DNA from 2 places in the Streptomyces phaeolivaceus genome. Region 1 is predicted to be linked to the other one. Evidence: riboswitches for the same ligand, from Rfam matches in the RefSeq annotation. Region 1 holds a riboswitch; the other holds the start of a gene.
What was found. Region 1 has a riboswitch for glycine ahead of gcvP (aminomethyl-transferring glycine dehydrogenase). Riboswitches for the same ligand answer to the same signal wherever they lie in the genome.
Positions count from the first base shown of each region.

Region 2: another riboswitch for glycine. It lies ahead of gcvT (glycine cleavage system aminomethyltransferase GcvT); the one in region 1 lies ahead of gcvP (aminomethyl-transferring glycine dehydrogenase).

Region 1 covers NZ_CP045096.1:1,314,865-1,329,579, forward strand. The annotation lists gene gcvP (aminomethyl-transferring glycine dehydrogenase) at 1-2,149, opposite strand, end outside; glycine riboswitch at 2,322-2,418, opposite strand; gene F9278_RS06320 (PRC-barrel domain-containing protein) at 2,543-2,911, shown strand; gene F9278_RS06325 (DNA polymerase IV) at 3,062-4,417, opposite strand; gene F9278_RS06330 (MerR family transcriptional regulator) at 4,501-5,028, opposite strand; gene F9278_RS06335 (bifunctional nuclease family protein) at 5,443-5,916, opposite strand; gene ftsR (transcriptional regulator FtsR) at 6,001-6,762, opposite strand; gene F9278_RS06345 (FHA domain-containing protein) at 6,805-7,776, opposite strand; gene F9278_RS06350 (DUF881 domain-containing protein) at 7,838-8,713, opposite strand; gene F9278_RS06355 (small basic family protein) at 8,719-9,051, opposite strand; gene F9278_RS06360 (DUF881 domain-containing protein) at 9,048-9,944, opposite strand; gene F9278_RS06365 (mannose-1-phosphate guanyltransferase) at 10,052-12,547, opposite strand; gene F9278_RS06370 (CDP-alcohol phosphatidyltransferase family protein) at 12,663-13,271, opposite strand; rRNA gene rrf (5S ribosomal RNA) at 13,381-13,497, opposite strand; rRNA gene F9278_RS06380 (23S ribosomal RNA) at 13,586-14,715, opposite strand, start outside.
Region 2 covers NZ_CP045096.1:7,504,945-7,519,659, forward strand. The annotation lists gene F9278_RS34645 (PhzF family phenazine biosynthesis protein) at 1-168, shown strand, start outside; gene F9278_RS34650 (cytochrome P450) at 363-1,565, shown strand; gene F9278_RS34655 (cytochrome P450) at 1,616-2,824, shown strand; gene F9278_RS34660 (ferredoxin) at 2,870-3,067, shown strand; gene F9278_RS34665 (AfsR/SARP family transcriptional regulator) at 3,096-3,716, opposite strand; gene F9278_RS34670 (aldo/keto reductase) at 4,329-5,288, shown strand; gene F9278_RS34675 (response regulator) at 5,474-6,151, opposite strand; gene F9278_RS34680 (sensor histidine kinase) at 6,148-7,257, opposite strand; gene F9278_RS34685 (L-serine ammonia-lyase) at 7,497-8,864, opposite strand; gene glyA (serine hydroxymethyltransferase) at 8,975-10,240, opposite strand; gene gcvH (glycine cleavage system protein GcvH) at 10,278-10,655, opposite strand; gene gcvT (glycine cleavage system aminomethyltransferase GcvT) at 10,774-11,925, opposite strand; glycine riboswitch at 12,114-12,212, opposite strand; gene F9278_RS34705 (AAA family ATPase) at 12,410-13,078, shown strand; gene F9278_RS34710 (enhanced serine sensitivity protein SseB) at 13,167-13,943, shown strand; gene F9278_RS34715 (enhanced serine sensitivity protein SseB C-terminal domain-containing protein) at 14,166-14,715, shown strand, end outside.

The sequences.
Region 1 (14,715 bases):
CGCCGTGCGGGATGCAGAAGGTCTTGTGCAGGTTCAGGTGCGAGACGTCCCCGCCGAAGTGGCCCGGCTTGGCGAGGCCCACCAGCGCGTTGAGGTTGGCGCCGTCGACGTACACCTGACCGCCCGCGTCGTGCACCTGCGCGCAGATCTCGGCCACGTGCTCCTCGAACACGCCGTGCGTCGACGGATAGGTGATCATCAGCACGGACAGCTCGTCGCGGTACTGCTCGATCTTGGCCCGCAGATCCTCGACGTCGATCTCACCGTCCTCGGCGGTCTTCACGACGACGACCTTCATCCCGGCCATGACCGCGCTCGCCGCGTTCGTCCCGTGCGCGGAGGACGGGATCAGACACACGGTCCGCTGCTCGTCGCCACGCGCCCGGTGATAACCGCGTACGGCCAGCAGCCCGGCCAGCTCACCCTGCGAGCCCGCGTTCGGCTGCAGCGACACCTTGTCGTACCCGGTGGCTTCCGCCAGCCGCTCCTCCAGCTCACGGATGAGCGTGAGATACCCCTGCGCCTGCCCGGCGGGCGCGAACGGGTGCAGCTGCCCGAACTCCGGCCAGGTCACCGGCTCCATCTCGGTGGTCGCGTTGAGCTTCATCGTGCAGGAGCCCAGCGGGATCATGCCCCGGTCCAGCGCGTAGTCCCGGTCGGCGAGCCGGCGCAGATAGCGCAGCATCGCGGTCTCGGAGCGGTGGTCGTGGAAGACCGGGTGCGTGAGGTAGTCGTCCGTGCGCAGCAGCGCCTCGGGCAGCGTGTCCTCGGCGGCCGAGTCGAGCGCCTCGACGTCGCCCTCCACCCCGAACGCGGTCCATACGGCGCCCAGCTGCGCCCTGGTCGTGGTCTCGTCGCAGGAGATGGACACCTGGTCGGCGTCCACGAGGTGCAGGTTCACGCCATGTTCCCGCGCGGCGGCGACGACCTCACCGGCCCGTCCCGGCACCCGCACGGTGAGCGTGTCGAAGTACGCCCCGTGCACGACCTCGATCCCACCGGCCGCGAGCCCGGCGGCGAGCACGGTGGCGTAGCGGTGCGTACGCCGGGCGACGGTCCGCAGCCCCTCGGGCCCGTGGTAGACGGCGTACATCCCGGCCATCACGGCGAGCAGCACCTGTGCCGTACAGATGTTGCTGGTCGCCTTCTCCCGGCGGATGTGCTGCTCCCGCGTCTGCAGGGCGAGCCGGTACGCCTTGTGTCCGTCCGCGTCCACGGACACCCCGACGAGCCGTCCGGGCAGGCTGCGTGCGAACTTCTCCCCTACGGCCATGTAGCCCGCGTGCGGCCCTCCGAAGCCCATCGGCACACCGAACCGCTGTGTCGTGCCCACCGCGATGTCCGCACCCAGCTCACCGGGCGAGGCGAGCAGCGTCAGTGCCAGCAGATCGGCGGCGACGGTGACGAGCGCGCCGAGCGCGTGCGCCTGCTCGATCACCGGCTTCAGATCACGTACGACACCGGAGGCGCCCGGGTACTGCAGCAGCACCCCGTTGATGTCGCGAGAGGCGATCTCGGCCGGAATCCCCTGGCTGAGGTCGGCCACGACGACCTCGACCCCGGTCGGCTCGGCCCGGGTCTCGATCACGGCGATCGTCTGCGGCAGCGCGTCCGCGTCGACGAGGAAGAGCCCCTTCTTGTTCTTCCCCATCCGCCGGGACAACGCCATGGCCTCGGCGGCGGCGGTCCCCTCGTCGAGCAGGGAGGCCCCGGAGGTGGGCAGCCCGGTCAGTTCGGCGACGACGGTCTGGAAGTTGAGCAGCGCCTCCAGCCGCCCCTGGGAGATCTCGGGCTGATACGGCGTGTAGGCGGTGTACCAGGCCGGGTTCTCCATGACGTTCCGCAGAATGACCGGCGGTGTGAAGGTCCCGTAGTAGCCGAGCCCGATCATCGAGCCGAGCACCTGGTTGCGGTCCGCCAGCGACCGCAGCTCGGCGAGCACCTCGGCCTCGGTGCGCGCGCCCGGCAGATCCAGCGCCTCGGCGTTCTTGATCACATCCGGGACCGCGGCGGCCGTCAGCTCGTCGAGCGAGCCGTATCCGACGTGCGCGAGCATCTTGGCCCGTGCCTCGACGTCCGGGCCGATGTGGCGCCGCTCGAAGGGGATTCCCTGTTCGAGTTCGGAGAGCGGAATGCGATGGGCGGTCATTACGGAGGCCTCCTGGTCTGACACGACCTTCGAGGGGCACCACGGCACGGGTGCCCCGACGGCCTCCCCCTCTGTCATCTCAACCTGAGAGCTTCACCGGTCCAGGTACGAACCGGCTTTCACCGTCGGTGAGAGCGGATGCCATGACACCCGCTCTGCTTTCCAGAGTGACCTCGTCCGTGCGGTACGTGAGCCTGAGAGATTCCGGGGAGGAGTTGCTCCTTCGGCGCCTCCGGATGGTGTCCGGAGGACTCTCCCGCACGGGGTCGACAGCCGCTGCCAGCGTATCAGCGCGGTCAACGCACGGGTCTTCGAGTGGCCGCCGCCCCCGATGTGGCTTTTCGTAGTGGTGAGAGACGACGCGCCACCCCTTTGCGACCACCTGGAGGGCCCGTGCAGACCGACATCGATCCGCGCAATCTGATCGGCCGCAAGGCGTTCGACCGCAAGGGCAGCAAGATCGGCACCGTCGACGAGGTCTATCTCGACGACGCGACCGGTGTCCCCGAGTGGGCCGCGATACGCATGGGCTTCTTCGGCCGGGACGCCTTCGTCCCCCTGGAGCCCAGCCACCTCGCCGAAGGCACCCTCCACGTCCCCTTCGACCGCGCCCTCATCAAGGACGCCCCCGACTTCGGCGTGGGCCGCCATCTCTCCCCCGAACAGGAACTCCAGCTCTACCACCACTACGGCCTGGACATAGCCCCACCGCCACCCGCGGACCACAACTTCGGCAACGTGACAGGCCAGGACGACCCCTGAACCCGGCCCCCGCCTCCCCACCGGCCACCCCCGTCCTGCTCCCGCCCCACCTCATCCTCTTGCCCCCCGCCCTCCTCAAGCCATGCCCCTCTTCATCCCGCCGCGACGGCGCCGAGCCACAGCGTCGTTCCCCGGCGGTGCCGTGCGACCTCAGCCCCTCACCGCACCCGACACCAACGGCAACGGCTCCGCCGGCTCCAGCCCCGGATCATCGGTCCTGAAGGTCCGCACCCGCCCAGGCCCCACATCGTCCGGTCTCTCGAACCGCACGGTCACCCTCCCCAGCCCGCTACCCTGCACCCACCCGTGCCCGTACTCGGCATGCCGCACGTCGTGCCCGGCCCTCCACTGCCGCTCGGCGACCGCACCCGCGCCCGCCTCCACCACGGGCACCTCGGCGTCCACCGTCTCCTCCTCCACAAGCTCCGGCTCCCCGGCCGCCTGCGCGAACAGATCCTCCTGCGTGTAGTCGGCGAGCCCGCTGACCCCGACCCCGAGCAGCCGCACCCCACCCGTCGTGTCCACGGCCTCCAGCAGCCGCCCCGCGGCCTCCCGCACCACCGCCGGGTCGTCCGTCGGCCCCCGCAACGTCTCGGACCGGGTCAGCGTGGAGAAGTCGTACCGCCGCACCTTCAACACGATCGTCCGCCCGGACAGCCCGGCCCCCCGCAACCTCCGCACACACCGGTCCGCGAGCCGCCGCACCTCCATCCGCACCCGCACCCGGTCATGGATGTCCACGTCGTAGGTGTCCTCCACCGACACCGACTTCGTGTCCCGCTCGGCCACCACCGCCCGGTCGTCCCGCGCCAGCGCCATCGCGTACAGCCCGTGCCCATGGGCCTTCCCGAGCAGCCGTACGACCTCGTCCTCGCCCGCCTCCACGATCTCCTCGACCGTGGTGATCCCGGCCCGCCGCAGATGGTCCCCGGTCGCCGGCCCCACCCCCGGCAGGATCCGTACGGACATCGGCCCCAGCAGCTCCCGCTCGGTGCCCGGATCGATCAGCGCCAGCCCGTCCGGCTTGGCCTGCTCGGAGGCGATCTTCGCGAGCATCTTGGAGGCGGCCAGCCCCACGGATCCGGTCAGCGCGGTCACCGCCCGGATGTCCGCCCGCAACCGCACCCCCACCAGCCGCGCCGACGCCTCGTCCCAGGCCGCGTCCCCGGCCTCCAGGTCCACGAACGCCTCGTCCAGGCTCAGCGGCTCCACCAGCGGCGACAGATCACGCAACAGCCCCATGACCTGATCGCTGATCGCCCGGTAGAACGTGAAGCGCGGCGTGAGATACGCGGCGTTCGGCGCGAGCCGACGCGCCTGGGCCATCGGCATCGCCGAGTGCACCCCGAAGGCCCGCGCCTCGTACGAGGCGGTCGCAACCACCCCACGCGGCCCGAGCCCGCCCACGACAACGGCTTTCCCCCGCAGACTCGGCTTGGACGCCTGCTCCGCCGAGGCGTAGAAGGCATCCATGTCGAGATGCAGGATCGTGGGCGCGGTTCTCACATCTCCGATGCTGCCCTACGCCACTGACAATGCCCCGTACCGCCGGAGTCCCGTACCGCTCGGCCGGGGGGCGGGGACGCCCCTCAGACCGCCCGGTTCCGCCGCCGCGCCAGCTCGTCCGACGGGTTGTGACCCACGAGCGTCTCCCCCGTGTCGACCCGCTCCCCGTGCAGCTGGGAGAGAGCGCTTTCCACATCACGCCAGACCACCCCTACGGCGATCCCGAAGACCCCCTGGCCGCCCTGGAGCAGGGCGTGGACCTCGTCGGGCGAGGTGCACTCGTAGACCGTCGCCCCGTCGCTCATCAGCGTCATCCGCTCCAGATCGCTGAAGCCCCGCTCGCGCAGGTGCTGGACGGCGGTGCGGATGTTCTGCAGCGACACTCCCGTGTCGAGGAACCGTTTCACGATCTTCAGGACGACGACGTCCCGGAAGCTGTAGAGCCGCTGCGTCCCCGAGCCCTGGGCGGACCGCACACTCGGCTCCACCAGGCCGGTCCGGGCCCAGTAGTCGAGCTGCCGATAGGTGATGCCGGCGGCCGCGCACGCGGTGGGGCCGCGGTAGCCGACGTTCTCGTGCGGCTCGGGCGCCGCTTCCGCGCTGTCCTGCACGGCCGTGGGCCGCTGCGGGACGTGACCGGCCGCGCTGCTGTGAAGCGGGTACGGGCCGCCGTCCCCCAGCCTGCGTCCGGGGGCACCCCCAGCCGTACCGTCGCCGCTGCTTCTCACGCCGACCTCCGTCCTTGACCTGCCTCATCGACGGTAGGCAGCCACCAGGGGTGCGTCAACGACCACCGCACTCGCCACGCCGAGTGATAATCACCCTGAGAGTGGTTTCCCGTGCCCTCCCGTGGGGAAAGGCTAGCCGAATGCGCTGCAGCGCAACTGCCTGACAGCGCACTGGCGCGCGGCATGTGCCGGGCCCCGGACGGGCATCCCGACCGAACCGAGCAGCCCACCCACCTGTCACGGCCGCCGTCGGACGGTGTCAAGGGCCCTCGGCCCCGTACGACCGCCCGCCCGGCCTCACTGACTGTTCGTTCCGAAGTCCTCGGGCGAGATCTGGTCGAGGAACTCGCGGAACTTCTCCACCTCGTCCTCCTGCTCGTCCGGGATTGCGATGCCCGCGTCGTCGAGCACCCCGTCACTGCCGAAGATCGGCGTCCCGGTGCGCAGCGCCAGCGCTATGGCGTCGGAGGGCCGGGCACTCACCTCAACCCCACTGGCGAACACCAGCTCCGCGTAGAAGACGCCCTCACGCAGGTCGGTGATGCGCACTTCCGTGAGCTCCTGGCCGACGGCCTCCAGCACGTCCTTGAACAGGTCGTGGGTCAGCGGTCGCGCGGGGGCCATGCCCTGCTGGGCGAAAGCGATCGCCGTCGCCTCCCCCGGCCCGATCCAGATGGGGAGGTAACGGTCGCCTCCCACTTCGCGCAGGAGCACGATCGGTTGGTTGGAGGGCATTTCGACCCGGACACCTACGACATCGAGCTCGTTCACACAGCAACCCTAGGCCGTGCTCGGGATGTTTGGGTAGTCGGGCTCGGATCGGCCCACCGATCCGCCACGGGCGAACACCGCACCTCAGCGGAGCCGTACACCCAGCGCGCTCTGCACGAGCGCGGCGTGCAGCTTCACCGTGAGCCCCGCCAGTTCCCTCGTCCTGTCCTCCGCATGCGCCCTGGTCTGCGGATTCCGGTGCAGCCGCAGAGGCGCCACGACCTGGTCGACGAGCCCCGCCTCACGGTCCGCGGCGGCCCGCATCACCCGCAGATGCCGGGGCTCGATACCGAACCGCCCCAGTTCCACCACAAGCGTGGCGACAGTGAGGGACTCGGCGTCGAACGACCCGTCCGGCAGCGGGGCCACCAGCCCGTACGACTCCCACTCGGCCAGCTGCTCCTCGTCGATCCCGGCACCGGCGACCAGCTCACCGCGCCCGATCCGGGCGGCCGTCGCCTCCTCGGGCTCCCCGAAGCCGAACAGCTCGCTCAGACTCTCCCCGTCACCGGCGTCCCGCTGACGCCCCACGGACGGCAACCGTACGTCCTCACCGCGCTCCAGGGCCTCCAGATACTCGCGGATGACCTTCAGCGGCAGATAGTGGTCCCGCTGCATCCTGAGGACGTGTCCGAGCCGCTCGACGTCCCCGGCGCTGAACTTGCGATACCCCGAGGGGGTCCGCTGCGGCTCGATGAGCCCTTCCGACTCCAGAAAACGGATCTTGGAGATCGTTACCTCGGGGAACTCCTCACGCAGTGCGTTCAGCACCGTGCCGATGCTCATCAGGCCACTGTCCGCGGCGGTGGTGCCGTGGTCGGCACCACCGCTCGTTGTTCGAAGCATGGACCTTCCCTGGGGTCCCCCCGGACATGGTCCGGGGGAGGGTCAGTAGCCCCGCTGGCTCGCGTAGAAGACCAGCCGGTACTTGCCGATCTGCACCTCGTCGCCGTTGTGCAGGGCGACCTGGTCGATCCGCTCACGGTTGACGTACGTGCCGTTCAGGCTGCCGACGTCGGCGACCGTGAACGAGCCGTCCTGGCCCCGGCGGAACTCCACATGGCGACGCGACACCGTCACGTCGTCCAGGAAGATGTCGCTCTGCGGGTGACGGCCCGCCGTGGTCAGATCACTGTCCAGCAGGAAACGGCTGCCCGCGTTCGGACCGCGGCGCACGACCAGCAGCGCCGAGCCGAGCGGCAGCGCGTCGACGGCGGCCTGGGCCTCCGGGGAGAGCGCCGGCAGCTGGGTCTGTCCGGTGACCTCGGAGTCATAGGCCTCGAGGCCGGAGATGGAGATCGTCGAGGTCGTCTCGGAGGGACGCTCGGCGGTGGCCCCGGCCCGCAGCGGAGCACCGCAGTTCGAGCAGAAGCGGCTGTTCTCCGCGTTGCGGTTACCGCACCTCGTACACACCAGGGCCGACATCGACGGATCCTCCTGCCGCGGCTGCCCCGCCGGGGCATGGGACGCATACGGGTCTGAAGTAAACCCTCCACCCGTACCTGAGGCTGACGGTTCCCCGAAACCTATGCGGCCCGACTGGGCAGGGTCAACAGACGGCGCGCCCTGACCTCCGGAAATGTCACCTCCCGGACCAGCGACCTGGTCCCGGAACATGGGGCGCTCACCGCCCTGGCCCTCCGCTTCCGAAGGCTGCGCGCGATGGCGGGAGGTCGCGTTGCCGCTGCCCTCTCGCGCGCTCTTGCCGAACAACTTCGCAAACAACTTCACGGGCGATTCCCCTTGACCGAAACAGACCCGCCCGTGGGGCAGGACGAACCCTGACTGAACACACCGGCCGAGCCGGACAACCTCACAACGTCCGTATCCACCAGACAGTTTCCACCACGCACCACCCATTCGGTGCGCCGACCCCCCGCAACCTCATGCCCTCGCCGGACGGGCCCTATGCACCTGCGGTTCACTGGGAGGACGACCGAGCGTAGTCAGGCTGCTTCGCCGCTCGCAAAGCGTCCACGACGATCTTGTCCGCCCGCTGCACGGTCACGGTGGCCTGCTCCTTCTCCAGTGTCTGCACCACGCCTCCGGGGATGTTCAGTGCGGGTTCGAGGTCCTGCGGGTTGCCGATGACCTTGAAACGAAACGGCTGGGTGATCTTGTTCCCGTCGACACTGATTCCCTCACCGGAATCGGTCAGATAGGTACTGGCCACGACCCGTACACCGTTCACCTGGATCGCCTCCGCGCCGGCCGCGCGCAGCTCCTGGATCGCGTCGAGCAGCATGTCCGCCTCGACCGTCCCCTTCGTGTCGTCGATCGTCAGTGTGATGCCGGGTCCCTGCGCCGCCACCGTGCCCGCCAGAATGCCGAGTTGCCGCTCCTTCTCGACCGTCTGCTTGCGTGCCTCCTCGGCCTGGTCCGAGCTGTTCTCCAACTCGGTGCGCTGATCCTCGAGACCTTGCTTCTCCTCCTCCAGACGCTGTGTACGGTCATCCAGTTCATCGAGGATGCGTACGAGGTCCTCCTGACGGGCTCCGCGCAGCGCGCTGTCGTCGTTGGTGGAGGCCACCTGGATGGCCAGTCCGAATCCGAGGCCGAACAGCAGGAGGGCGACGATGAGTTGGGCGCGGGTGAAGCGCGGTGGCCACAGTCCCTGAGCCAGCCGCTGCCGCCCGGTCACCTTGTCCTGCTCGTCCCGAGGGGCCTCACCGGGCTCCTCGGCGGCCGTGGAAGGCACCTCCTGGGGCAGTTCCCGGCGCAGCCGGGTCGTCGGGGAGTCGTCCTCTCCCCCACCCTGAGTCGGCTTCGGCCTCGGTGTCTCGTCCCGTTCGTTCATCGGCCTCACGCCCGGAACACGTGCCGGCGGATCGCCGCGGCGTTGGAGAAGATACGGATACCGAGGACGACCACGACGCCCGTGGACAGCTGGGCGCCGACGCCCAACTTGTCGCCGAGGAAGACGATCAGGGCGGCCACGACCACGTTCGACAGGAAGGACACCACGAAGACCTTGTCGTCGAAGATGCCGTCCAGCATCGCGCGCAGACCGCCGAAGACGGCGTCGAGCGCCGCGACCACGGCGATGGGGAGATACGGCTCGACCACCGCCGGTACCTCGGGCCGGACCAACAGTCCGGCCACGACTCCGAGGACGAGGCCCAGTACGGCGATCACGATGTGCCCTTCTCTGTGCTGGGTTCTGCTGTTCGTACGATCACGCTCGGCGCCGCCGGCACCTTGATGTCGTCCTCGGCGGAGATGCTCGTCCGGATGCCGAAGTTCTCCTGGAGGGCGTGCAGATACAGCCCGTCGGGGCTGTTCTGGAACCTGGTGCTCAGTCGTTGCCCGTCCCCCACGGCGAGGATCGTGTAGGGCGGTGCCAGTGGCTTGTTGTCGACCAGTATCGCGTCGCCGGCGGCCCGGATCGCCGACAGCGCGGTGAGCCGCTGCCCGTTGATCGAGATGGCCTCGGCGCCCGACGCCCACAGTCCGTTGACGACCCGCTGCATGTCCCGGTCGCGCACCCGACCGGTGTCCGAGAACCCGGACGTCTCCCGGGGGTCGCCGTCACCGCCCTGCGCGGCGCTCTTGGAGTCGTTGACGACGAGCCGGACCCCGGGGCCGTGCACTTCGACGGCGCCCGACAAGATGCCCACCAGGTCGTTCCCGTCGCTGCCGCCGTCCTCCTTGAGCGCCCTGCGCTGGCGTGCGCTCACATCGTCGCGGAGTCCGTCCACGGAGTCCTCCAGCTTGTCCGCGGCGGCGGTCTCCTGCTGGATGCGGTCGATGAGCTCCTCGCGCTCCTTGGCCACCACCGGAGCGCTTATCCGCGCCTGCGCCGCACCCACGGTCACCACCAGGGCGGCGAGCACCAGACCGACCGCGAGCCCCAGCTTGGCCCGTACCGTCTTCGGCAGGCCCTCGGTGCCCGCGGCCTTCCGGCGGGCGGCGGCCTCGGCGTATCCGTCGTCGAGGCTGTGATCCATGACGTTGGTGAGCAGCGACATGGAGGCGTCCGGACGCGACGGGCGCGCGGGTGTGCTCCGAACGGGGGGCTGCTGCGGCATGCCTCACATCGTCGCACGTCGCGGCCCCTACCTCCGAATGGCCCCACCCGCGTGCCGGACAGGCCCCGTTGGGGGCACTTGTCCGGCACGCGCGCGTGCGAGACGGTTCAGCGGCCGGCGCTGTCCACGACCGCCGACCACTCGTCGAGCAGGGCCTGCGCGGAGGCGTCGTCGGGTCCTTCGGCCCACAGATGTGTGACCGCCTCGGCCGGGTCGGGCAGCACCATCACCCACCGGCCGTCGGTCTCCACGACCCGCACCCCGTCGGTCGTGTCCACGAACCGGTTCCCGGCCTCCTCCACGACCCGGCGCATGACCAGGCCCTTGACGGCCCACGGGGTGGCGAGGTCGCGCTTGAGGACGTGCGCCCGCGGAATCCGCGCGTCGATCTGGCTGAGCGTGAGCTGCGTCCTCGCCACCAGTCCGATGAGGCGTACGAAGGCCGCCGCCCCGTCGAAGACACTGCTGAACTCGGGCACGATGAACCCACCGCGCCCGTCACCGCCGAAGATCGTCGTCTCGTCCCCGCCGACCCGTGTGAGGTCGTCCGGCGAGGTGGTCGTCCACTCGACCTGGGTGCCGTGGTAGGCCGCGACCTGCTCACCGATCCTGGTCGTCGTCACAGGGAGCGCCACCCGCCCACTCCGCCGCTCGGCGGCCACCAGGTCGAGCATGACCAGCAGGGCCCGGTCGTCCTCGACGATCCGTCCCTTCTCGTCGACGAGGGACAGCCGTTCGCCGACCGGATCGAACCGCACGCCGAACGCGGCCCGCGAGGACGCCACGATCTCGCCCAGCCGCACCAGCCCCGACCGCCGCATGTCGCCGGTCTCCGTCGGCCGGGACTCGTCGAGTCCGGGGTTGATCGTCAACGAGTCGACGCCCAGCTTCCCGAGCAGGCTCGGCAGCACGAGCCCGGCACTGCCGTTGGACGCGTCCACGACGACCTTGAGCCCCGACTCGGCGATCCCCGTCGTGTCGACGTTCCGCAGCAACGACCCGGTGTACGAGTCGAACACACTGGCAGGGAAGTGCAGGTCCCCGATCTCACCGGGGAACGCGCGCCGGTACTCCTGCCGTGCGAACACCCGGTCCAGCTTCCGCTGGCTGGCCTGCGAGAGGTCGGACCCCTGTCCGTCGAAGAACATGATGTCGACCGAGTCCGGAACCCCCGGCGTCGTCCGGATCATGATCCCGCCGGCACTGCCCCGCGCGGTCTGCTGCCGCGCCACCGGCAGCGGTACGTTCTCCAGGTCCCGTACGTCGATGGCGCTGGCCTGCAGCGCCGAGATGACCGCCCGCTTCAGCGCACGGGCGCCTCGGGAGTGGTCGCGGGCGGTGGTGACCGTGGAGCCCTTCTTGAGGGTCGTCGCGTACGCGCCCGCGAGTCTCACGGCCAGCTCGGGGGTGATCTCCACATTCAGGATGCCGGAGACTCCGCGGGCACCGAAGAGATGCGCCTGCCCCCGGGATTCCCAGATCACCGAGGTGTTGACGAAGGCACCGGCCTCGATCGTCTTGAAGGGATAGACGCGTACGTTTCCCTGGATGATCGATTCTTCGCCGACGAGGCACTCGTCACCGATGACCGCGCCGTCCTCGATCCGTGCGGCTCGCATGATGTCGGTGTTCTTTCCGACCACGCATCCGCGCAGATTGCTGTGCTGCCCGATGTAGACGTTGTCGTGAACGACGGCCTTGTGCAGGAAGGCCCCGCTCTTCACGACGACGTTCGAACCCACGACGGTGTGCTCACGGATTTCCACGCCGGCCTCGACCTTGGCGTAGTCCCCGATGTACAGCGGCCCGCGCAGTACGGCGTCGGGGTGCACCTCGGCGCCTTCCGCGATCCACACGCCGGGCGAGAGCTCGAATCCGTCGAGTTCGACGTCGACCTTGCCCTCCAGCACGTCGGCCTGAGCCTTCACATAGCTCTCGTGTGTGCCGACGTCCTCCCAGTAGCCCTCGGCGATATAGCCGTAGACCGGCTTGCCCTCCTTCATCAGCTGCGGGAAGACATCTCCGGACCAGTCGACGGGGACATCGGCCTCGACGTAGTCGAAGACTTCGGGCTCCATCACATAGATGCCCGTGTTCACGGTGTCCGAGAAGACCTGACCCCAGGTCGGCTTCTCCAGGAACCGCTCGACCTTGCCTTCCTCGTCCACGATCGTGATACCGAATTCCAGAGGATTCGGTACCCGTGTCAGACAGACGGTGACCAGTGCACCCTTTTCCTTGTGGAAACTGATGAGTTCGGTGAGGTCGAAGTCCGTGAGGGCATCGCCGGAGATGACAAGGAACGCATCGTCCTTCAGCGCCTCTTCGGCGTTCTTGACGCTCCCGGCGGTACCGAGTGGCTTCTCCTCATTGGCATAAGTGAGCTCCATACCGAGCTCCTCGCCATCACCGAAGTAGTTCTTGACGAGTGACGCCAGGAACTGGACAGTAACGACGGTCTCGTTGAGCCCATGCCTTTTGAGCAGCCTCAGCACGTGCTCCATGATCGGGCGGTTCGCCACGGGCAGGAGCGGCTTGGGCATGCTCGAGGTCATGGGGCGAAGGCGTGTGCCTTCACCTCCGGCCATCACGACGGCCTTCATGTCGGAAGCGTCCTCCTTGAAGAGACGACGGTCTAGCCGACTTCACCCGTCCAGATTGTCCCGCACATTTCCGAAGCGGGCCATCGAGCCACTACAGCCGCCCTATCGGGCGGGCTCAATCGGCCATGGCGTCCGCACTGACGAGTCGGCGGACCTGCACCACGTAGAGGATTCCTGCCCACCAGTACAGCGTTGTACCCCATCCGGCGAACGCCCATCCGAAAATAGCAGCGAGTGACGAGATCCATCCACTTCCGTCACTGAGCAGCAGCAACGGGAAAGCGTACATCAAGTTGAAGGTAGCCGCCTTCCCCAGGAAGTTCACCTGCGGCGGCGGATAGCCGTGCCGCCTGAGGATGCCCACCATCACCAGCAGAACCAGCTCCCGCAAGAGCAGTACAGCGGTCAACCACAATGGCAGGATCTCGCGCCAGGTGAGTCCCACGAGAGTCGACAGAATGTACAACCTGTCAGCCGCGGGATCGAGGAGCCGGCCAAGACTGCTGATCTGGTTCCAGCGCCGGGCCAGCATGCCGTCCAGATAGTCACTGACGCCGCTGAGAGCGATCACCAGGAACGCCCAGCCGTCGACCTTGGGGCCGCCGAACTCGGGCCAGAGAACCAACCACAGGAAGACGGGCACGCCAACGAGCCGCGCCATGCTGAGAATGTTCGGGATGGTGAGGACCCGGTCCGTCTGGACCCGGGTCTCCTGTACCTCCACCCGGGGGCCTCCTGTGGGAAATGAGCCAACGATGCACCCTGACCCTACCTCAACGCAAAAAAGCTCCGGCTCCTGGGCGGTTTGCCCAAGAGCCGGAGCTATAAAGGGAGTTCGGCGGCGTCCTACTCTCCCACAGGGTCCCCCCTGCAGTACCATCGGCGCTGTAAGGCTTAGCTTCCGGGTTCGGAATGTAACCGGGCGTTTCCCTCACGCTATGACCACCGAAACACTATGAAACACTCAACCGCACCACCCAGTGGCCCTGGGCGGGGTTGTTCGTGGTTTCAGAACCAACACAGTGGACGCGAGCAACTGAGGACAAGCCCTCGGCCTATTAGTACCAGTCAACTCCACCCGTTACCAGGCTTCCATATCTGGCCTATCAACCCAGTCGTCTACTGGGAGCCTTACCCCATCAAGTGGGTGGGAATACTCATCTCGAAGCAGGCTTCCCGCTTAGATGCTTTCAGCGGTTATCCCTCCCGAACGTAGCCAACCAGCCATGCCCTTGGCAGAACAACTGGCACACCAGAGGTTCGTCCGTCCCGGTCCTCTCGTACTAGGGACAGCCCTTCTCAATATTCCTGCGCGCGCAGCGGATAGGGACCGAACTGTCTCACGACGTTCTAAACCCAGCTCGCGTACCGCTTTAATGGGCGAACAGCCCAACCCTTGGGACCGACTCCAGCCCCAGGATGCGACGAGCCGACATCGAGGTGCCAAACCATCCCGTCGATATGGACTCTTGGGGAAGATCAGCCTGTTATCCCCGGGGTACCTTTTATCCGTTGAGCGACGGCGCTTCCACAAGCCACCGCCGGATCACTAGTCCCGACTTTCGTCCCTGCTCGACCCGTCGGTCTCACAGTCAAGCTCCCTTGTGCACTTACACTCACCACCTGATTGCCAACCAGGCTGAGGGAACCTTTGGGCGCCTCCGTTACCCTTTGGGAGGCAACCGCCCCAGTTAAACTACCCATCAGACACTGTCCCCGATCCGGATCACGGACCCGGGTTAGACATCCAGCACGACCAGACTGGTATTTCAACGACGACTCCACCCGAACTGGCGTCCGAGCTTCACAGTCTCCCAGCTATCCTACACAAGCCGAACCGAACACCAATATCAAACTGTAGTAAAGGTCCCGGGGTCTTTCCGTCCTGCTGCGCGAAACGAGCATCTTTACTCGTAGTGCAATTTCACCGGGCCTATGGTTGAGACAGTCGAGAAGTCGTTACGCCATTCGTGCAGGTCGGAACTTACCCGACAAGGAATTTCGCTACCTTAGGATGGTTATAGTTACCACCGCCGTTTACTGGCGCTTAAGTTCTCAGCTTCGCCAAGACGAATCCTGACTAACCGGTCCCCTTAACGTTCCAGCACCGGGCAGGCGTCAGTCCGTATACATCGCCTTACGGCTTCGCACGGACCTGTGTTTTTAGT
Region 2 (14,715 bases), 6.2 Mb from region 1:
GGCATCGCGCAATGGCTCATCGCCGACGGCACCGCCCCCCGCTCCTATCAGGCCGGGCAGGGAGCCCGGCTGCGACGTCGCGGAGTGCTCACGGTACGGGCCGACGGTGACGACGTGTGGGTCGGCGGCCGGAGCGTGACCTGTGTGCGTGGCACCGTGCGGCTCTGATGCCGTTCCGTGCCGGTCGCCGCCGTGAAAAGGCGTGTATCCGACCCCTTCCGGGCCGGCCGCCGATGTGAACCGCAGCCGCTGTGCATCGGCGTGAACCACCGTGCGCCACCGGCCCCGAAGGCTGCCACGACCGGTCGTACCACCCTCTGTTCCTTCTCACCACCTACCCGACGGATCCCACGGAGACTGCCATGCCTGACCTCGACACCCTGCCGTACCCCGGCGACCAGGGTGAATACCCGCTCGACACCCCCGGTCGTCTCGCCCGGTGGCAGGAGGAGGAACCGGTTCGCCGGATCGCCGTGCCCGGTGACCGTACCGCCTGGCTCGTCACCCGGCACCACGACATCAGGACCGCCCTGATGGACTCCCGACTGAGCGCCGACCGCAATCGACCCGGATTCCCCCATCTGCGCACGGACGAACCGCCGATGCCCAAGGGGACCTTCTCCCAGTACGATCCGCCGGAACACACCGTCGTGCGGCGCATGCTCACCAAGGCCTTCATGCCGAAAAACATCGAACGGCTCAAGCCCCGCATCCGCCACAACGTCGACGGTCTGCTGGATGCCATGGCGCAGAAGCCGCACCCGGTGAATCTGCACGAGGCTTTCGGGCTGCCGCTGCCGACGCTGACCATGTGCGAACTCCTGGGCGTCCCCTACGGAGACCGGACGGTGTTCCAGGACAACACCCAGCAGATCCTGGACCTCACCCTGCCCGGCGAGGAGGTGGTCGCCGCCTTCGGCCGGATGCTCTCCTATCTGGGGGACCTTCTTGATGCCAAGGCGCGGGCCCCCCAGGACGACCTCGTGAGTGATCTGGCCGTCAACCGCGTCAGCACCGGCGAACTCCCCAAGGAGGAGGCCGTCGGTGTCCTCGCGCTGCTTCTGCTGGCCGGGCATGACACCACCGCGAACTTCATCAGCCTGGGCACCATCACCCTGCTCCGCAACCCCGAGCAACTGCGCCGGCTGCTCGGCGACACCGACGCCGTGCCGGCCGCCGTCGAGGAACTGCTGCGCTATCTGCCTCTGCTGCACACCGGTATCCGGCGGATCGCCACAGCGGACCTGGAGATCGGCGGCGTCACGGTCCGCGCGGGAGAGGGCGTGATCCTGGCCATCACCGCGGGCAACCGCGACCCCCGGGCCTTCGAGAAACCCGAGGTACTGGACCTCGACCGCGGCTGGACCGTGCGCGGCCATCTGGCCTGGGGACACGGGATCCACCAGTGCGTGGGCCAGTCGCTGGCCCGGGCTCAGCTGCAGATCGCGCTGCCCGCCCTGTTCGAGCGCTTTCCCGGGCTGCGGCTGGCCGTCGACTTCAACGAGGTCGCCTTTCGCGACAACACCCTGTTCTACGGGGTGCACGAACTCCCCGTCGTGTGGTGACGACCGTACGACTCGCTGCCCCGTCTCCCCCTTCTTCTCCGGAGCATCACATGATCACTTCCATGCTCGAACTCGAACGTCTTCCGCATCCGGGAGGGGGCGGACAGAACCGCCTGGATCTGCCCGAGGTGCTGGACCGCTGGCGCGAGGAGGAGCCCGTCCGCCGGATCGCTGTGGAAGGCGGTGGCACCGCCTGGCTCTTCACCCGCCACGCGGACATTCGCGCGGCCCTGGGTGACAACCGGCTGAGCGCCGACCGCAACCGGCCGGGCTTCCCGCATCTGCGCCCGGACGACCCGCCGATGCCGCCTGGCACCTTCAACCACTACGACCCGCCCGAGCACACCGTCATCCGCAGGATGCTGGCCAAGGCCTTCATGCCCAAGAGCATCGACCTGCTGAAACCGGGCATCCACCGGATCGTGAGCGATGTTCTGGACCGGATGGCCGACAAGCCCCGAACAGCCGACCTCTATGAGGAGTTCGCGCTTCCGCTGCCCTCGCTGGTGCTGTGCGAACTGCTGGGCGTCCCCTACACGGACCGGGCGATCTTCCAGGAGAACACTCCGAAGGCACTGGACAACGCCCTCCCCGGTCCTGAGGTGGCCGCTGCGTTCATGGAGATGTTCAACTGGCTCGGCGACTTCCTCGACGCCAAGGAGCGCCACCCTCAGGACGACCTGATGAGCGACGTCGCCGTCAACTACGTCCGGACCGGAGTGCTTCCCAAGGAGGAGGCTGTCGGCGCCGTACTCATGCTGCTGCTCGCCGGGCACGACGCCACTGCCACCATGATCGGTCTCGGCGCCGTCGGCCTGCTGCGTCACGCCGAGCAGTTGCGGCGGCTGGTCGCCGACCCCGCGGTGGTGCCGGCGGCCGTGGAGGAGTTGTTGCGTCATCTGCCGGTTCAGTACACGGGATTGCGGCGGATCGCTGTCGAGGATGTGGAAGTCGGTGGGGTGACGGTCCGTGAGGGAGAGGGCGTGATCCTGGCCGTGACCGCGGGCAACCGCGACCCCCGTGTCTTCGACGACCCCGGGATGCTCGATGTCGCACGGGGGTCCCGGCACCATCTGACCTTCGGCCACGGCATCCACCAGTGCATAGGCCAGGGATTGGCCCGGGCCCAGCTGCAGATCGCGCTGCCCGCCGTGTTCGAGCGCTTTCCCGGACTGCGGCTCGCGGTGCCGGACGAGGAGATCAGCTACCGCGAGAACCACGAGTTCCTGAGCGTGCGCCACATCCCCGTCGCCTGGTAGCACGCGACAGTTCGAGGAACGACACCGAGAGAAGGAGCCTCGCCGATGAGGATCGAGATCGACAAGGACAGGTGTCTGGGTACAGGCCAGTGTGGAGTGTTCGCACCGGATGTGTTCGCCCAGCACGACGACGACGCCCTGGTCGTCGTGCTGGAGTCCGCCCCACCGGCCGAATTCCATGCGGCGGTACGCCAGGCGGTCCACTTCTGCCCCGCGGGGGTGATCACCACGCACGACCACTGAGCCAGGCCGCACCAGCCCCACTGTCTTCTCAGCGTTGCCGCTCCAGGGCGCCCTGCAGTCCCTGCCCGGCCTGCCGCGTCCGAACACGTCGGCGCGGCTGGGCGGGCCCGGCCATCGCGAGGGCGGGCAACGGGACGTCGGGCGGGGCGAGGTCCGTGTCGTCACAGACGATGCGCTGCCTCAGGGCGGACAACTCCCGGCTCGGCTCGATGCCCAGCTCGGAGACCAGGCTGGAGCGCAGCCGCTGGAAGACGTCCAGGGCCTCGACCCGCCTGCCCGACCAGTGGAGTGCGAGCATGTACTGGCCGAGCAGGCGCTCCCGGAACGGAAAACGTTCGACGAGCGGCCGCAGCCGCGTGGTCAGGGGCAGCCACCTCCCCAGGGCCAACAGTGTTTCCGCATGGTCCTCCACAGCGGAGATCGCCGTGTCTTCCAGCCGCGGGCCGTGCAGCTCGTCGAGCGACGGTGATCCCGTGTAGAAGATGAAGGGGGCGCGCCACAGCGCGAACGCCGAGTCGAATCGTGCCGCGGCCGATTCGTAGTCCCCGGTGGCCATCAGCGCCCTCGCGTGGCCCGTTTTCGTCTCGAAGACGTGCAGGTCGAGCTCTCCCGGGTCGACGCGCAGGGTGTATCCGCCCGGAGACGTCATAAGGTCGGCGCCAGAGTTTCCCATCCGCTTCCGAAGCTGGTGCACATAGAGGCGGATGAGGTTCTGCGAGCTCTTCGGGGGCCTGCAGTCCCACAGGGACTCGGTGATGTCGTCGATGGACCGGAACCTGTTGGCGGAGAGCAACAAGCATGCCAGGAGAACCCGATGCTTCATTCCGCCGATGTCCACCACTTTGGTGTGTTGCAGAGTGACTTGGCCCAGCAATCGGTACTTCATTGGGACGATTCCCTTCTCCTCGCTTGTCCGTCCGCTCTCGCCTGGGACCGGCGGCGGGGCACGGGAAGAGCGCTCTACGGCAGCGGCGGAATACGTTCGAGCTGTGTTCCACGGCGAACTGAGAAACGCTCACCCGATGCGTTGATGCTGAAGACCGTAGACATCGGGTTTCTGCGCGAGAGCCCCAGACGGACCCCTGCCGACCCTGTGCCGTGGCTGCGCCCGAGGTGCCCGCGACAGGGGTGGGAGAACGGAGGGATCAGGGGTGTCTGGGGGCGCTTTGGCGACAACCGGGCATCACGATAGACACGGACATGGGGTGTCGGCCGCGAACGCCGATGCCCTGGCAGTCGTGATCACGGAGGAGAGAGGCCAATGGGGCTGAGTAACTCGGGTCTTGTGGTTCCGGGAGCCCACGGGCTCGGCCTGGGGAGCTTGGCTCTCGCCGGCCACTACGGCGCAGTCGACCACGCCGAGGCAGTGCAGCTGGTGCGGCAGGCCGTTGACTCGGGTGTGGTTCTGCTCGACACGCCCGACATGTTCGCTGGAGGGCGGGTACGGAGCATCATCAGGCAGGCTGTCGCCTCCTGCCGGGACGAGGTGTTCATCGTCGTCCACGGTCCGCCGGCCGCACAGAGCGCCTTGGCAGGGACGGGCCGCGGCGAAATCGTGGACGACTGTGAGAACGCGCTTCGGGAACTGGGCCTCAGCCACATAGATCTCTATGTGCTGCATCCGGCAGATGGTCGAACGCCGGTTGAGGAACAGATGGAGGAGTTGGCGGGGCTGGTGGCGACCGGGAAGGTGCGCAACGTCGGCATCAGCGGTATGGACACAGATCGGTTGATCCGCGCCCATAGCGTCCACCCTGTCGCTGCCGTTGCAGTCGAGTTCTCCCTGTTGCGGCGCGAGGCGGAACTCGGGATTCTTCCACTGGCCCGCCGACTCGGGGCGGTGCTGTTGGCGGGTCGGCCTCTGGGCAGAGGCATTCTGGCGGGACGGATCACAGACACCGCGCGGTTGGATGCCGTAGACGTGCGGCGCACCGATCCCCGCTTCTCGGCGGAGGCACTTTCGTCCGTCCAGGTATTGCTGCGCACACTGCACGAGGTCGCGGCCGACCTGGACACCAGCGCGGGCCGGTTGTCCCTGGCTTGGCTGCTTCTCGGGGGAACAGACGTGATTCCTCTACCGAGTACACGGGAGCGCATCCACCTGGAGATGAACCTGTCGGCCCATCGCCTTCGACTGCCCCAGGAAGCGCTGCGCCGTCTGTATGAGGCATTCCCACTTCCCGTTCCCGCTGGGGAACGAGGGGAGGGGGCGGCGGACTGAGCGACGCTGTCGGACGCCTTGGTCGGCGCGTAATCCCACCGGAGCGGCAAGCCGCACGAGGTCACCCACACAGGCGTGGCCGCGGGCCGAGGTCTGGAAGAGGGGCGGGCGCATCCGTCCGGCAGGAACCGTGGATTCGCCTCGCACAGGACGATCACCCGGCCGCGCCGGTCATGACTGCCCGGCTACTTGCGGCCCGGTGGGATCAGGGAGGCGCTGATGGCCTTGTTGACTGCGTCGATCCTGGAGTTGGCATCGAGCTTGACGAACACGTTGTGCAGATGACGCTTGACGGTGGCCTCGGAAAGGACGAGCCGATGTGCGATCTGACTGTTGCTCAGCGCCTGGGCAACCAGTTGGAGAATTTCCAGTTCGCGAGGTGAGAGCAAGGCGTCGTCCGACTGCTCAAGCTGTGTGAGGGAGGCGCGGGAAACCGCGAGAACCATACGGTTGGGGTCGTGGTGGACGCTTCGGATCGCCGCTACGAGTTCCCTCCGGTGCACACTCTTGAGCAGGTAACCGCGGATTCCTGCGCTGATCAGGCGGCGCAACAGCTGAGGACCGTCGTACATGCTGACGATGATGATCTGCGTTGTCGGTGAGAGAGACCGCATTCTGGCCACGGTGTCGGCCGACTCTCCACCGGGTATCTCGACGTCAAGCAGCACTACGTCCGGGCGCAGGCGCGCCACCTGGGCGAGCGCTTCTTCGCTGTGGCTTGCCTCGCCCACCACCGTCATGTCGTCGTGGGAATCGATGATCTCTCTGAGGCCTTCGCGGACGAGGGCATGGTCGTCGACGAGGACGAGGGCGATTCTCTCCTGGTCCGTGAGCGAGGCCGGGGTCTTTTCGTGTGCGTTCATGAAATCGGTGCCGTCTTTCCCAAGGGTATGAGGAACTCCACCAAGGTTCCCTGACCGATTCGACTGCTGATGAGCATGGTTCCGCCGAGTAGCCTGCTGCGCGCGCGCATGGAGGATATGCCAACCCCGGTGGACTCAGGTTCTCGGGAGGGCTCGAATCCACGGCCGTCATCCTCGATCGACGCATGTAATTCATGGGGGGTGATGGTTATGTTGATGAACAGTATGGACGCAAAGGCGTGACGCAGTGAATTATGTGAGGCTTCTCTGGTGATGAGAAATACCTCGTCCAGGACATTCGAGGGAGCCCAGCGCTCGTCTCCGCTCACCTTCAGGTGGATATCGAAATCATCCCTCTGCATGGTCTCCAGGTAGTGCGAAAGGGCTTTCTCCAGATTGTTGAATGAATTCCTGGAGTGCAGATCTGAGGTTACTGCGCGCAGATTCTGCATAGCCTCCTGCAAGGCCTGTTCGGCAAAATCAAGCTTGATGCTTGCCCTTAATGGATCACTTTCACGGAAAATCTGGAAAAGCTCGATGTTCTGATGGGCGACGCTCATGCTGTTCCCGATTCGGTCGTGGAGGTCGCGGGCAGTGTGGCGTCGTTCGTCCAGCTGAACGTCATGTATTTTGTCGAGGAGGAATCCGGTGTAACTCGAGACCGCCTCGCGAACTCGTAAGGAAATGCTGCGCTCCAGGGTCACTGCCACCAGGCAGAACAGGCGCAACGGTTGTGTGGATTGCGTCAGAAGCGGTGCCCAGATGGAGAGAGCTGCTTCGTGGAACAGTGACGCGGCAACGAGTGACTCCTGTGTGTTCACGCCACTCGCCGCTCGACTGGATCCGATGGAGCGTGAAATCCTTTTGTGGCTCGGGCTCACCTGGAACGAACCGATGCGGAGGCAGTTGGCGACATCGGTGATTATCTGCAGGGCGTGTGTGAGGGTTTGGTCGAGCATCGCGGGATTGCGGTCGAGCAAATTCCGGGCAGCGTGGAGTTCGGCCTTGTACGCGGCCAGTACATCGTTTGCGTGTTCCTCGATGGAATCAGCTACTTGACGCGCCTCTGTTGCAAACGCCTCTGTCGCAAACGCCTCGTCGGCCACGTTCTGCCACCGTCCCTCTTGACATAGGGGATGATGTTGAAAGTTAACACATGAGGACGGCTGGTGACTGATGGCTCTCGGTCGATATTTGGCAATATTTCGCCAAAGGTGCGGTTCCTTCAAATATGTAAATTTTTTGTAATGATTTTGTAGTGGATGTAGCCCTTGTTTCTTTTTTCGCAAGGGCCGATTTCCGGTGGCATATGCGTCCACGGGCTCCGCGTGGCAGAGCAATCGCATCAGCATTCGATGATGTTCACCGCCAGCCCGCCCCGCGCCGTCTCCTTGTACTTGACGCTCATGTCGGCGCCGGTGTCCTTCATCGTCTTGATGACCTTGTCGAGGGACACCTTGTGGGTGCCGTCGCCGCGCATCGCCATCCTGGCCGCCGTGACGGCCTTCACCGCGGCCATGCCGTTGCGTTCGATGCAGGGGATCTGGACCAGGCCGCCGACGGGGTCGCAGGTGAGCCCGAGGTTGTGCTCCATGCCGATCTCGGCCGCGTTCTCCACCTGTTCGGGGCTGCCGCCCAGCACCTCCGCCAGCGCGCCCGCCGCCATCGAGCAGGCGGAGCCGACCTCGCCCTGGCAGCCGACCTCGGCGCCGGAGATGGACGCGTTCTCCTTGAACAGCATGCCGATCGCGCCGGCGGCGAGGAGGAAGCGGACGACGCCCTCCTCGTCGGCGCCGGGCACGAAGTTGATGTAGTAGTGCAGAACGGCGGGGATGATCCCGGCCGCGCCGTTCGTGGGCGCCGTCACCACCCGGCCGCCGGCCGCGTTCTCCTCGTTCACGGCCATCGCGTAGAGCGTGATCCACTCCATGGAGCGGGGCAACGGGTCGCCCTCGGCCCGGAGTTGGCGGGCCGACATGGCGGCCCGGCGGCGCACCCGCAGCCCGCCCGGCAGGATGCCCTCGCGGGACATGCCGCGCGAGACGCACACCCGCATGACCCGCCAGATGTCGAGGAGACCGGAGCGGATCTCGTCCTCGGTGCGCCAGGCCCGCTCGTTCTCCAGCATCAGCGCGGAGATCGACAGGCCCGTCTCCTTCGCCACGCGCAGCAGCTCGTCGCCCGTGCGGAAGGGGTACTTGAGGGGCGTGTCGTCGAGTCTGATGCGGTCCGCGCCGACCGCGTCCTCGTCCACGACGAAGCCGCCGCCCACCGAGTAGTACGTCTTCGACAGCAGCTCCGCACCCGCCGTGTCGTACGCCCAGATCGTCATGCCGTTGGCGTGGTAGGGCAGGGTCTCGCGGCGGTGCAGGATCAGGTCCCGGTCGAAGTCGAAGGGGATCTCGTGGTCGTCGAGCAGCCGGATACGGCCCGACTCCTTGATCGTCTCCACCCGGTCGTCGGCGGACTCGACGTCCACCGTGCGCGGCGACGCGCCCTCCAGACCCAGGAGCACGGCCTTCGGGGTGCCGTGCCCGTGGCCGGTCGCGCCCAGCGAGCCGTACAGCTCGACACGTACCGAGGCGACGCCCGTGAGCAGTTCCTCGTTGCGCAGCCGGCGGGCGAACATCCGGGCGGCCCGCATCGGGCCGACCGTGTGGGAGCTGGACGGGCCGATACCGACCGAGAAAAGGTCGAAGACGGAGATGGCCACGGTGACTCCTCAGAACGGGGGAGGGTGGTGCGGGGAGTGGGGCACCGCGCTCGTTCCCCAGTGTGCGCGGTGCCCCGGAAAGCGGGACTACGGAGCGATGAAGCCGGGGTTTACTTCCCCAGCCCCGGGTACAGCGGGTGCTTGTCCGCCAGGGCCCGGACCCGGGCCTTCAGCGCCTCCACGTCGTACGACGGCTTCAGCGCCTCGGCGATGACGTCCGCGACCTCGGTGAAGTCCTCGGCGGTGAAGCCGCGGGTGGCCAGCGCGGGCGTACCGATACGCAGCCCGGAGGTCACCATCGGGGGACGCGGGTCGTTGGGGACGGCGTTGCGGTTGACGGTGATGCCGACCTCGTGGAGCCGGTCCTCGGCCTGCTGCCCGTCCAGCTCGGAGGCGCGCAGATCGACCAGGATCAGATGCACGTCGGTGCCGCCGGACAGGACGTCGACCCCGGCCTCGCGCGCGTCCGCAGCGGTCAGCCGCTCGGCGAGGATCTTCGCGCCCTCGACCGTACGCCGCTGGCGCTCCTTGAACTCCTCGCTCGCCGCGACCTTGAAGGACACCGCCTTCGCCGCGATCACATGCTCCAGCGGACCGCCCTGGAACCCGGGGAACACCGAGGAGTTGAGCTTCTTCGCGAACTCCTTCCTGGCGAGGATGATCCCGCCGCGCGGGCCGCCGAGGGTCTTGTGGGTCGTGGAGGTGACCACGTCCGCGTGCTCGACCGGGTTGGGGTGCAGCCCGGCCGCGACCAGACCGGCGAAGTGCGCCATGTCGACCCAGAGGTACGCGCCGACCTCGTCGGCGATCCGCCGGAACTCCGCGAAGTCCAGCTGACGCGGGTACGCCGACCAGCCCGCGATGATCACCTTGGGCCGGTGCTCCTTGGCGAGCTTCTCCAGCTCGGCCATGTCGACCAGTCCGGTGGCGGTGTCCACGTGGTAGGCGATCACGTCGAACTGCTTGCCGGAGAAGTTCAGGCGCATGCCGTGGGTGAGGTGGCCGCCGTGGGCGAGGTCCAGCCCGAGGATCGTGTCGCCGGGCTGGGCGAGCGCGAACAGCGCGGCCTGGTTGGCGGAGGCACCCGAGTGCGGCTGGACGTTGGCGTACTCGGCGCCGAACAGCTCCTTGAGCCGGTCGATGGCGATCTGCTCGGTGACGTCGACGTGCTCGCAGCCGCCGTAGTAGCGGCGCCCGGGGTAGCCCTCGGCGTACTTGTTGGTCAGGACCGTGCCCTGGGCCTCCATCACCGCGACCGGAGCGAAGTTCTCCGAGGCGATCATCTCCAGCGTGGACTGCTGGCGGTGCAGCTCGGCGTCGACGGCGGCGGCGACCTCCGGGTCCAGCTCGTGCAGGGGCGTGTTCAGAAGCGACATGCGTGCGACCTCAGTCCTCAGTCTCGATCGAGTCTTCTCAGCCGGCGGTGTGGGCGACGTACTCGTCGGCGGAGAGCAGATCGTCCGGCTCCTGCGCGACGCGTACCTTGAACAGCCAGCCGCCCTCGAACGGGGCGGTGTTCACCAGCGACGGGTCGTTGACGACGTCCTCGTTGATCTCGGTGATCTCACCGGAGACCGGCGAGTACAGATCGCTGACGGACTTCGTGGACTCCAGTTCGCCACAGGTCTCGCCCGCGGTCACCGTGGAGCCCACCTCGGGAAGCTGGGCGTAGACGACATCGCCGAGCGCGTTCGCCGCGAACTCCGTGATGCCGACCGTCGAGACGCCGTCCTCGGCGCCCGACAGCCACTCGTGCTCCTTGCTGTAGCGCAGCTGCTGGGGGTTGCTCATGGCCTGAATTCTCCTGTACGCGGGGAGTGCTGATGAATGGGGGACTGCTGAAACCACTGCTGAGCAGCGGAAACGTGCGCAGGGTCACGCCTGGGGCGGGCGACCCGGCGCCCAGTGTCTACTTCCGCCGCTTGTAGAACGGCAGCGCCACGACCTCGTACGGCTCGTGGCTGCCCCGGATGTCCACACCCACACCGACGGTGCCCGGCGCGGCGTGCGTGGCGTCGACGTAGGCCATGGCGATCGGCCGGCCCAGCGTCGGGGAGGGCGCGCCGGAGGTGACCTCGCCGATCACCCGGCCGTCGGCGACGACCGGGTAGCCGGCGCGCGGCACCCGGCGGCCCTCGGCGACCAGTCCGACGAGCACCCGCGGCGGCGCGGACTCGGCGCGGGCGGCGGCCTCGGCGAGCGCGGTACGCCCGACGAAGTCGGCCGGCTGCCCGGACTTCTCGAACTTCACGACCCGTCCGAGCCCGGCGTCGAAGGGCGTCAGCGCGGTGGACAGCTCGTGCCCGTACAGCGGCATCCCCGCCTCCAGGCGCAGCGTGTCCCGGCAGGACAGCCCGCAGGGCACCAGGCCGACGCCCTCGCCCGCCTTGGTCAGCGCCTGCCACAGCTCGACGGCGTGCTCCGGATTCACGAACAGCTCGAAGCCGTCCTCGCCGGTGTACCCGGTGCGCGCGATCAGCGCGGGCACCCCGGCGACCGTGCCGGGCAGTCCCGCGTAGTACTTCAGACCGTCGAGGTCGGCGTCGGTGAGGGCCTTGACGATCCCCGGCGACTCGGGGCCCTGCACGGCGAGCAGCGCGTACCCGTCCCGGTCGTCCCGGACCTCGGCGTCGAACCCGGCGGAGCGCTCCACGAGCGCGTCCAGCACCACCTGGGCGTTGGAGGCGTTCGCGACGACCAGACAGGTCGAGGAACCGGCCTCGGTCTCCGCCAGTCGGTAGACGATCAGGTCGTCGAGGATGCCGCCGTCCTCGCGGCAGATCATGGTGTACCGGGCGCGGCCCGGCCGCACCCCGCCGATGTCGCCGACCAGCGCGTGATCGAGCAGCGCGGCGGCCCCCGGGCCGGTGACGGTGATCTCGCCCATGTGGGAGAGATCGAAGAGACCGGCCCGCGTGCGGACGGCCGTGTGCTCGTCGCGCTCCGAGCCGTAGCGCAGGGGCATGTCCCAGCCCGCGAAGTCGGTCATCGTCGCGCCGAGCGAGCGATGCAGGGCGTCGAGCGCGGTACGGCGGGGTGCGGTGGTGGGGCTGCTGCTCATCGGTGTGACGCTCCCAGGGCATGACGGACGACGGATGACGGGTGAGGAAAGTCCTCCCCATCTGTCATCGGAACCTGAGAGGTTCACCACGACCGTACGTACCGGTGTACGTACCGATGGCCGTGACTTGCACCGTGGGTGGAGCCGCCTCCCGCGAAGGGGAGATACGGCCCGCTTTTCAGATCTGCCTCGCCCGCGCGGTATCGGGGCCTGAGAGATTCAAGGGAGGGACTTGCTCCTTCGGCGCCCCAGCGAACTGTCGCTGGGAACTCTCCCGCGCGGATTCAAGCGGCCGGTATGCAGTTGGCGCGGACATCATCGCACGCATCGACGCGGTACGTCAGGGGGAGCTTTCAAGGCAGACACGGCGGTCCGTAGCACTCTTGTGGCAATACGAGGACTGAACCAGGAGGGATCGGGCATTACCTTCTCTTTACAGTCTGTGGGGATGGGACCTCTCATACCCCTGGGGAGGACGATCACGGTGAACAGGACCACGGCGTACGCGACGACGTCGGGCATCGCGATGCCCAAGCAGCCCGTCGCACCGGTCGGTGAGGCGTGCGGCCCGTTCCCGAGGGCGGTCGTCCGGGACCTCAGGGAGCGTGCGGGGCGCAGCCCGCACGGCCTGTCCTTCGGCCCGGTCGACCTGGTGGTGGTCACCGGGCTCCCCGGCAGCGGCAAGTCGACCCTGATGCGCCGGGCCGTCCCCGGCGTCCGGATCGACTCCCAGGACACCCGTGACCGCTTCGACGCGCGCTTCGCCCGCCATCTGCCGTACGCGGTCTACCGCCCCCTCGTGCGCCTCGCGCACTACGCGGGGCTGCGGCGCGCCCTCCGCTCGGGGGAGGGCGTCGTCGTGCACGACTGCGGGGCGCAGGCCTGGGTCCGCAGCTGGCTGGCGCGCGAGGCCCGCCGGCGCGGCGGCACACTGCATCTGCTGCTGCTCGACGTCACACCCGGTGAGGCGCGGGACGGGCAGCGGGAGCGCGGGCGCGGGGTGTCGCGGTACGCGTTCGCCCGGCACCGGGGGGCGATGACCCGGCTGCTGCGTTCGGTGGAGAAGGGGCGGCTGCCCCAGGGGTGCGGGGCGGCGGTGATCATCGACCGGGCCGCCGCGGACGTTCTGAAGCGGATCGACTTCGTGGGGTGAGCCCGGAGCCGCGGGGGGCGCGCTCCCGGGCCGGAACCAATTAAGGTGCAGCTACAACAGCATCACGGAGCAAAGCGGTAGGCAGCAGATGGACTTCCCGGCGGACTTTCCGGCACAGGCGTATCCCCATGGGCACGGCGGGTGGCCCGGCAACGAGCTGGAGGAGGTGCTGTCCGCCTCGCTCGGGGTGCCCCAGGCCGGGGCACGAATCGTGGAGGTGCTGGCCCGCAGCTTCGTCTGGGTGCCGCTGCCGGAGGGCGGCGGTCCGCGGAGCGGTCAGCTGGACCTGCCGACCATGGAGTTCGACGGGCAGGCGTATGTGCCGGTCTTCAGCTCCGAGGAGCAGTTCCGCCAGGTCGTCGGCAGCCACATGTCGTACACGATCGCCCCGGCCGTCGAGTTCGCGCGCGGACTGCCCCCGCAGATCGGTCTCGCCCTCAACCCGGACGGTGTGGTGGGCATCCCGCTGCCGCCGCCCGCCGTCGCCGAAGTGTGCCGGGCCGGGCGGACCCCGCTGGACGGCTCGGCGAACGGAGCCCGGGTCCGGCTCCACGAACCGGACTGGCAGGACGACCCCGTCGACTTCCTGGCCGCCGCCTCCGCCGAGTTCGCCGCGACCGGGGTCGTCCTCTCCGCCCGCCGCTGCCTCGCCACCATCGAGACCGCCCACCCCGTCATGTTCATCGGCGTCGACCTGGCCTCCTGGGAGGCCGACCGCGCCCTCCCCCTCGCCGCCCTCGGCCGCGCCCTCACCAAGACCCCCGTCCCCTGGCCGGTGAACATGGTCTTCCTGGACGTGGCCCAGGACCCGGTGGGCGACTGGCTCCGCGAAAAGGTGCGGCCCTTCTACCAACAGGGCTACTGACCCCCGAGCCCGTCTTTTGTCCTCAGGGGCGCGGGGCTGTATCCATATGCGGCTCCGCCGCGTGGGCGCGACCAGCCACGACGCACCCGCACCCCGCAACGCACAACAACCCCCGAGCCCTGATCGGCTCAACCAGCACACCACCTAAGCTGGTCCTGCAACCAGGGTCCAACACCGAAGGGCGGCAACGTGAGCGGCAGCGGCAGCGGCAACGTCGAGCACATGCTGCGCCAGGTGACCCCCGGGCGTTACGACGCCTACGAGGCGCTGCTGCGTGCCCTCGCCTCCCCGTCCTCCGGCCAGATCTGGATGCTGCTCTGGCACGGCCAGGCCGGCTCCCCGGACGCCCAGTACGGGAACATGGAGGTCGACGGGTTCAACTACGCCCCCTGCGTCACCTCCGCCCAGGAGCTCTCCGCCAGTGGCTGGAACCGCAGTTACGAGGTGGTCGACGGCCTCGACGTGGCCCGCACCCTGTACCCCGACCACTACGGCCTCTGGCTCAACCCGCACGCGCCGGGCGGCGGCGTCGGCATCCCCTGGCTCGATCTGCGCCGTATCGCCACCGGCCTGGAGCGGCAGCCCGCGGGCCCCCTCCGGCTCTCCGACCCGGCCATCGAGATCCCGCAGTTCTACGCCCTGCTGACACAGAACGCCCACCGCACCCCCGCCGTGCGCTCGCTGCGCCGCGCCTGGGTGCAGCCCGCGCTGGGCGCCCCGTACCTGGCCATCGGCCTCGATGTGTACGACACCTCGCCGCCCGCCGTCGACT